Regions from separate parts of the Sinomonas sp. B1-1 genome, predicted to be linked through region 2. Evidence: riboswitches for the same ligand, from Rfam matches in the RefSeq annotation. Region 2 holds a riboswitch; the other holds the start of a gene.
The links. Region 2 has a riboswitch for cyclic di-AMP ahead of ACQ5BE_RS10950 (hypothetical protein). Riboswitches for the same ligand answer to the same signal wherever they lie in the genome.

Region 1 (4,201 bases), on a different contig from region 2:
TTGAACCGCCGACGCCGAGGACCACCTCGTAGCCCTCGGGCGCCGAGAAGAACTCCTTGAGGCCCTCGCGGACGCTGCCGACGAGGTTCTTGACGGGCGCCTGCCGGTGGGAGGTGCCGAGCAGCTTCTCACCCGCCGCCGCGATCGCGTCGACCTGCTCTCGGCGCACCTTGGATGGACCTGCTCCGAAGCGTCCATCGGAAGGGAGGAGCTCGGCGGGGATCTGAAGCTGGCTGGATTCGGCCACGGTGAAGCCTCCTTGTGGGTCAGGGTGGAGGCGGAGGCCGTGCCCTTCGCCCCGGGTCAAGTCTGCCGCACCGGCATTGGTGTCGCGAACCATTGCGCCCGGGAGTCCCGTCTAATCTGAGCGGTTCAAAATAAGCTAGAATTGCGGCAGCGACGCCGTCCGCACCGCCCCACCGCCCGAGGAGCTCGAAGCACCGCATGTCCGACCTCATCGACACCACCGAGATGTACCTGCGCACCATCCTCGAACTCGAGGAGGAGGGCATCACCCCACTGCGCGCGCGCATCGCCGAGCGGCTCCGCCACTCCGGCCCCACCGTCTCCCAGACCGTGGCACGCATGGAGCGGGACGGCCTCGTGGTCGTCTCAGGGGACCGGCACCTGCAGCTGACCCTCGACGGCCGCAGGCGGGCGGTCGAGGTCATGCGCAAGCACCGCCTCGCGGAGCGCCTCCTCTCCGACGTGATCGGGCTGGACTGGCCCTACGTCCATGACGAGGCGTGCCGCTGGGAGCACGTCATGAGCGAGCGCGTCGAGCGCCGGCTGTACGAGCTGCTCGGACGGCCCACGGAGTCGCCCTACGGGAACCCCATTCCCGGCCTCGAGGCCCTCGGCGGCACCCCCTCCGAGGGGTTCGCCGACGGCGTCGTCACGCTCGTGGAGGCGATGGACACCTATGCCCCGGGTTCCCGGGTCGTGGTGAGCCGGCTCGCCGAGCCGATCCAGGTGGACCCGGAGCTGCTGGCACAGCTCGATGAGGGCGGCATCCGTCCGGGCGCCAAGGTCGCCCTCGAGCGGGTGGGGGACTACATCTCGGTGCGCGTGGCAATGGTCGACGGCGCGCTGGAGCTGCCGGTCGAGGTTGCGGCGCACGTCTTCGTCTCGGTGGCATAGCTGGCCCGCGAGCCGCGTAGTTACCGGGGAGTCGCACAAGGCCTCACACAAGAGGACAAAACCTCTACTCGGTGGAGTAACCCGCCAGACGCCAATTTGGCGTGAGCTTCCTCTCACTAAAGGTCACGAAAGCGTTACATCGGGTTTGAGTTCCTCTATGCTGGAGGACAAGCGCCGGGACTTCGGCGTGATCCCAGCCGCACGCCGAGCTCTGCCAGCGGACCGGGATGCAGCAATCCAAGGCAGAGGCGGGGGAACCACCAGCGGCGGCCGAGGCCGCCTTGGGGTGAAGCCCGCAGCACGCTCGGGACACTGGCACGCAGGATCCATCCGTGGATACCCGTGTGCCCAGACCCGCGCGGCTGGGCCGAGTCCGGACTCTCTGGCTCGAACCCGACAGCTAACTTCGCAGGCGCTTGACGAGAGAGGGAATTCGCTTGAGCCAGCAAGCTGTCCGCGGTCGACGTCGCGCCCAGTCGCCGTCGTTCGCCGATGTCGACCATGCCGCGGGCCTCCGCCCCCGAGACGCCAGCAGGCGCGGCCGCCGCGCCGCCGAGCGCCAGAGCCCCGTCCGCCAGCTCGCCGAGATCGCCTCGGTCGCCGGGGTCGGGCAGAAGGCCGGGGTGGCACTCGCCGCGACGGGCCTTGTCCTGACCGTGACGGTCCCCACCGCCACCGGTGCCATCGAGGCCGGCGCCGCCTCGAAGGCCTCCCAGGTCGTCGACACGGCCGTCCTGCCCGAGGTCACGGCGCCCGAGGACGCGTCCGTCGCCTTCAGCCGGGCCTCCGTGGGCAGTGCACTCAACCCGGACGGCCAGCTCCAGCAGATGCTCACGGCCGAGTCTGCCAAGGGTGTCACGCCGGCCCAGGCCCAGCACTCCCTCGGCGCCCCCCTCGACTCCATGGAGAAGACCTCTCCGTTCGGCTACCGCGTGAGCCCCATCAGCGGGTGGGCCGGCGAGTTCCACCGCGGGCAGGACTTCGCCGCCCAGTGCGGGACCTCCGTCAAGGCGGCCGCCGGCGGAACCGTGACCTTCGCCGGATGGCACCCCTACGGCGGCGGGAACCGGGTCGTGATCGACCACGGCAACGGGCTCGAGACCACCTACAACCACCTCTCCTCGTTCTCGGTCTCGGTGGGCCAGAAGGTGGACCGCGGGGCGCTCATCGCCCTCAGCGGCACGACCGGTGCCTCCACCGGCTGCCACCTCCACTTCGAGGTCATGGTCAACGGCGACGTCGTCGACCCCAACGGCTGGCTCTGAGCCGCGTTAGCGGCCCTCTCCAGCCCTCCAGGGCGCGTGCTTTCGGGCGCGCGCCCTTCGTCGTGTCCTTTTCGTGATCCTCGATAAACACACCGTGATCCGAATGTGACATATGGTCCGGTGTCCTGTAGGGTCGTTCCTGTTCCAGCTCCTACCAAGTTGGAACATTCGGAGAGAATGCCTAGCTCTGCCACTCTCCGAAGCCGTTCGCACACACCGCTTGGCAGAGGCGGGGGAACCACTTCTGGTCCTCCTCAGGGAGGGCCTTGGGGTTAAGCAGCCCGGCGCGAGCCGGGAGGCCGGATACTTCCAATCCGAACCCGACAGCTCACCTCGTAGGCACTGGGAGAGGCTACTTCTGTGTCGTCACGCACCATGACTGCGCGCCATCGCGCCGTACCGGTCCGCACCCGTCCGCTCGAAGCTGTCGCGCAGGCAGTGTCCGACAATGCAGGCACCATCGGCCGCCAGGCGGCCGTCATCGCCGCGGCGTCCGGGCTGATCATCAGCGCCGGGCTCCCCGCGCAGGCTGCAGAAGCCCAGCGCGAGGCTTCCGCCCTCTCCGACGTGGCCAGCACTGCTGTGCCGAGCGTCGTCGCGTCCACCGATGCCCAGGTCTCCTTCGAGCGCCCCGCCGTTGAGTCGGTCGCCGCGCCCGTCGTCGAGCCCGTCAAGACCCAGTCCACCGCTCCGGCCGCGCAGACGCAGACCGCTACCGCGCAGGCCGCGGTCGCGACGAAGTCGTCGCCCGCTGTGGACGCCACCGTGAACGCCGCCGGCTCGAGCCTCGCGGCGATCGCCTACACGGGCATCGGCCACCCCTACGTCTGGGGCGGCACCACTCCTGCTGGCTGGGACTGCTCGGGTTTCACCCAGTGGGTCTACGCCCAGGCAGGCATCAGCATCCCGCGTGTCCAGGCATGGAGCATCATGCGCCAGACCGCCACTCCGGCCCCCGGTGACCTCGTGGTCCAGAACGGCGGCGCCCATGTTGGCATCTACGTCGGCAACGGGATGATGATCAGCGCGCTCAACCCCTCGCAGGGCACGCTGCTCCACGCCGTGGCCGCGACCGGCTCGTCCGTCTTCTACACCCTCAGCTGAGAACCATCCACTTCCGGGCGCGGCGGTGACCCCCGCTGCGGCGCCTTCCGAGGGCCGTCCCCCTGCGGCCTGAGGGACACGAGAGAGAGAACTCACCCGTATGACCACCCGTGCAGGAATCGGGCGCCACCGCGCCGACAACACCTCCTCCCTTGCCATCATCGCCAAGGCTGTCACCGAGAACGCCGGCGGTGTCGGCCGCCAGGCCGCCGTCATCGCGGCTGCCAGCGGCCTCGTCCTGACCAGCGGCGTCGCCGCCAACGCTGCTGAGGTCTCGTCCCAGCGCGAGGCGTCGGCCCCGGTTGCCCTCGAGGTCGAGAGCGCCGTCCAGGCGCCGATCTCGGCCGAGACGACGGCCGCCGTCACCTTCGAGCGTCCCGCCGTCGAGTCCGTTGCCGCCCCGGTCGTCGAGAAGCCGGCCCCGGCCCCCGTCGCCCAGGCCGCCCCGCAGGCCCAGGCTCCGGCTCCCGCCAAGGTGCAGGCCGCCGCCAGCACCGCTGTGCAGGCTCCCGCCCCGGCCCCCGCCGCCGCGAGCGGCCAGGGTGCCGCCATCGCCGCCGCCGCGTACGCCCAGCTGGGTGTCGCCCAGGACTGCACGATGCTCGTGACCAACTCGCTGGCCGCCGTCGGCATCCACTACCACGGCTGGCCGGCCGGCTACCTCTCCCTCGGCCGCACGGTCAGCGCCGCCG
Region 2 (4,201 bases):
TAGCCTACGGGGCGCGGTGGAGGGGGCCGGCGTCTGCCGGCTGCCCCGTGGCAGCGACTAGATCGAGTACTCGGGCGCGGCCCAGACGATGACCTCGGGGTGCTCGTAGAACCGGTAGCCCTGCCCGCGCACGGTGCGGACAGTGTTCGCCAGACGGCCGAGCTTGGACCGCAGGCGGCGGATGTGCACGTCGATCGTGCGCTCGTTCGGGATCTCCTCGGCGTTCTTCCAGAGGCCCTCGAGCAGCTCGTCACGGCTCACGGTCCGCGTCCCGTTCTCCACGAGGAAGTTCAGGAGCTCGAACTCCTTGAACGTCAGGTTCAGGGTTTCACCGTCGAGGTGGACCTCGCGGCGGGCGAGGTCGATGAGGACGCCGGCCGGGCGGGCGTCCGACTGCGGGGCCGGACGGGGCTCGGGGCGCTGCTGGCGGGCCGCGATGGTCGGGTCGCCGAAGGTGGAGCGCACGACGTCGAGCGAGGAGCCGGGTGCGGAGGCCGGCGCCACCGCGACGGCCGCGTAGCTCTCGACGCCCTCGACGAGGTTCTGCGCGTACGCGCGGATCTCCTGGGCGATGCGCGCGATCGATGTGCCGGCCGCGGCGGCCTGCTGCTCGGACAGGCCCACGTAGAGGACGAAGCCATGCGCGACGTTGTCCGGGGTGACCGCCCGCACCGGCTCAGGCCCCGCGGGGACGACCGGGGTGGGGGCGGTGATCGGGGCGTAGTCCTCGGCCAGGGAGCGGAAGGGCTGGGCTGCCCGCAGCCCCTGCTGGGCTCCGGGGTGAGCCGGGGCATCGGCCTGGCCGGGGAAGCGCGAGCCGAACGGCTGCCGGTGGCCCGGCTGGGACTTCTGGGCGTTGCGGACAGAGATGTGGACGTAGCCGGAAGCAACAGACATGGATCAGACCTCGAGAGAACTAGCCGTGAAGGCTTCGAATGCGGAGCAGATCGCCCGCGTGGGTAGGTGCTGCCCGACGCTGGGCGGAGGAACGACTGGGGCTAAACGCTGGGGTGGTGCAGTCAGCTCGACATTCGACAACAGCGCGGCTCGAGGCTGGCGGGTGAGCCAGCGAGGGCTACTGCGGCTGCAGGTGCTGTTGAGTCTTTGTTCACACTGAGAGTGTGCGGCGTAACAATGCCTACAGGCAAGTAACAATGCCGCTTTCGTCTCACATGTTGAGATCAGCGAGGCCTTTGTGATCAGCATCACGATTCGGCGCAGGCCTGTTATGAATCAAGATTTTCACAGTTTCGGGAGATGGTCGAGTTTTCATCGAAGGATCTTCGGCGAAAGGACTCCTTCCGTTCATCTTCCGTTGAACTAGGCGGAATCTCACAATGTGGACGGCTGTGGACGCGCGCCGGAGACCCGGCCGCGTCAGGTAGACAACCGACCCTTCGGTCAGCTAGTGCGACGCCAAATCTGCCGTTACCCAAATGTGACAATGACGGAAGCTTCCCGTACGGTGTATGGGTGCCCGCAGAACGGCGGGTGCCCACGGGACCCGCTCGCCGAACTCTGCCGGCGGCCCGTTGCGTTCAGTTCAAGGCAGAGACGGAGGACCCACCTGGCGGCCGCGCCCGCTCTCCCGAGCGGAGGTGCGCCCTTGGGGTGAAGCCCATGCCCATCGGCAGGGCCGGATGGCTCGCATCCGAACCCGACAGCTAACTTCGCAGGCGCCAACGAGAGGCCCATCCGCTTTGAGCAAGTCCCCCTTCCGCGCTGCCCCGCGCCCTCATGGCCGCCGCCGCGCCTTCGACCACTCCTCCCCCCTCGCCCGCATTGCCGCGTCCTCGGGCGCCAAGTCCGGCAGCGCGTTCGACAAGCTCGGCCACCGCAGCGCCGTCGTCGCACTGTCCCTCGGCCTGCTCGCGGTCGCCGGAGGCGGCGCGGCAGCCACGGCCAACGTGAACGGCCTGGCCCGCACCTCGTCTGTCGAGGCCAGCATTCCCGAAGCCTCGGGCGATTCGATCGCCCAGTCGATCGCCGCCGGCCCCACCGAGCAGGCGGCCCTCCGCGCTGACGCCGCTGCTTCCAAGACCGCGGCGGAGCAGGCGGCTGCGGACCAGGCAGCTGCCGAGAAGGCCGCCGCGGACCAGGCTGCCGCTGCCAAGGCTGCCGCCGACCAGGCAGCGGCGGACCAGGCGGCGGCCGCAAAGGCCGCCGCCGACAAGGCTGCCGCTGACAAGGCAGCGGCGGACAAGGCAGCCGCCGCGCTCGCCGCCCAGCCCGTCGATGACCCCGCGGGCGCCAAGGCGTACGCCGCGAGCCGCCTCGCCGCCTTCGGCTGGGGCCAGGACCAGATGAGCGCCCTCGAGACCCTCTGGACCAAGGAGTCGGGCTGGAGGACCACCGCGACGAACGCCTCGAGCGGCGCGTACGGCATCGTCCAGTCGCTCCCGGGCTCGAAGATGGCGAGCGTCGGCGCCGACTGGCAGACCAACTACCGCACCCAGATCGACTGGGGCCTGAACTACATCAAGTCCCGGTACGGCTCCCCCGCCAACGCCCTCGCCTTCCACCTCGCCAACAACTGGTACTGATCACCAGCTGGCAGTGACCGGCCGCCCGAACGGCGGCAGCAGGGGGACAGAGCACGACGGCGCCGCCCACCTCAGCGCGAGGTGGGCGGCGCCGTCGTGCTCGGCAGGACGTCGGGGGTCAGCTGCTCGAGCCGGCCGATGCCGAAGTCTCGCTGACGGTGAGCGCCGAGAGTCCATCCTTGAGGGCCGTGATGCTCACGGTCTGGCCGATGGCGAGGCTCGACGACGACCCGGACGATGACCCTGACTGGGACCCCCGCTGGCTGCGGCCCGCCGTCCGGCTCAGGTACTCGGTCTGAGCGGTCAGTGCGTAGGTCTGCTGGAACCCGTCGGTGCTCTTCACGGTCACGGATCCCGACGACACCGCGGTGATGGTGCCGGTCTGCATGACCATCGTCACGTTCTGGCTGTCCCGCAGCACCACGTACTCGCCGTGCAGCACCTGTCCCATGGTGCCGGCGCCCATGCCGGCGGGGCCGAAGCCGTCCGGCGCCACGCCGTCCTGAGCACCGCCGTCCTGGCCGAAGCGGGACTGGCCGCCTGTGCCGGGCTGACCGTTCGCACCCGGCTGGCCCACGCCGCCCTGCGCGGTTCCTGCGCCGCTGGTGGAGCCGGTCGCCGCATACACGGCGGCCCCGGCGCCCGCCGCGAGCACGACGGCGATGCCGGCGGCGGCAGCCCCCTTCTGGGTGCGGGACATCCCGCGCCGGCCCGGCCCCTGGGGAGGAGCGGCGCCCCAGCCGGCGGCGGGCTGGCCCTGCTGCGGGGCCGGGGCACCCCATCCGGCGGCGGGCTGGGCGCCCTGCTGCCACGCGGCGTCGTGCGTCCCTCCCGGCACGCTCGGCTCGACGGAGGGCCGGGCCTGCTGGCCTGGCCGGTTCGGGTTCTGGCCTGGCTGGGCGTGGCCGGGTTCGTGGGGCCTCTGCTGGTCTTCGCCGGACATTGAATCCTCCTGGGGTCGCGGTGTCCTGCTCCCAAGAGTTGGTTCCGTCCCTGTGGCGACGCTGTGCCACCCTGCAGGACTGGCTGTGACCGGGGATAGTCTGGTCACCGCGGGCGTCCACAGCTCGCTCAAAGCTGAGGCTCAGGCTGGGACTAAACCGTCACGGGAGGCTGGAACCATGGCAAGCCCCTTCTCCGTCAACAATCTGCCCGCCCTCACACACCCCGATGGGACCCCGATCCGCGCCCTCGTGGTGGACGACGAGCCGAGCCTCGCGGACCTCATGAGCATGGGGCTGCGCATGGCCGGCTGGAGCGTGCAGATCGCCGGGGACGGGCCCTCGGCTGTCGCCGCCGCGCGGGACTTCCGCCCGGACGTGCTGGTGCTGGACGTCATGATGCCCGGCTTCGACGGCGTCGAGGTGCTCGGCCGGATCCGCCAGTTCATGCCGGAGGTCCCCGCGCTGTTCCTGACCGCGAAGGACGCGGTCGAGGACAGGATCACGGGCCTCGCCGCGGGCGGCGACGACTATGTGACGAAGCCGTTCAGCATGGAGGAGGTCATGCTCCGCCTGCACCGACTCGTGCAGCGCTCGGGCGTGGCCGCGCAGGACGACGCCGAACTCGTGGTCGGAGACCTCGTCCTGAACACGGACACCCGGGAGGTGACCCGCGGCGGCGAGGACATCCAGCTCACCGCCACCCAGTTCGAACTC

Region 1: it holds a riboswitch for cyclic di-AMP, as region 2 does, so the genes downstream of both, ACQ5BE_RS11655 (M23 family metallopeptidase) here and ACQ5BE_RS10950 (hypothetical protein) in region 2, are expected to answer to the same signal.

The regions. Positions count from the first base shown of each region.
Region 1 is NZ_JBCHVF010000007.1:78,656-82,856, reverse strand. Features, by position in the region: gene serC (phosphoserine transaminase) at 1-247, opposite strand, end outside; gene ACQ5BE_RS11660 (metal-dependent transcriptional regulator) at 445-1,140, shown strand; cyclic di-AMP (ydaO/yuaA leader) riboswitch at 1,359-1,571, shown strand; gene ACQ5BE_RS11655 (M23 family metallopeptidase) at 1,578-2,405, shown strand; cyclic di-AMP (ydaO/yuaA leader) riboswitch at 2,597-2,761, shown strand; gene ACQ5BE_RS11650 (C40 family peptidase) at 2,781-3,509, shown strand; gene ACQ5BE_RS11645 (NlpC/P60 family protein) at 3,610-4,201, shown strand, end outside.
Region 2 is NZ_JBCHVF010000006.1:100,859-105,059, reverse strand. Features, by position in the region: gene ACQ5BE_RS10955 (winged helix-turn-helix domain-containing protein) at 58-897, opposite strand; cyclic di-AMP (ydaO/yuaA leader) riboswitch at 1,500-1,694, shown strand; gene ACQ5BE_RS10950 (hypothetical protein) at 1,701-2,543, shown strand; gene ACQ5BE_RS10945 (hypothetical protein) at 2,662-3,486, opposite strand; gene ACQ5BE_RS10940 (response regulator transcription factor) at 3,665-4,201, shown strand, end outside.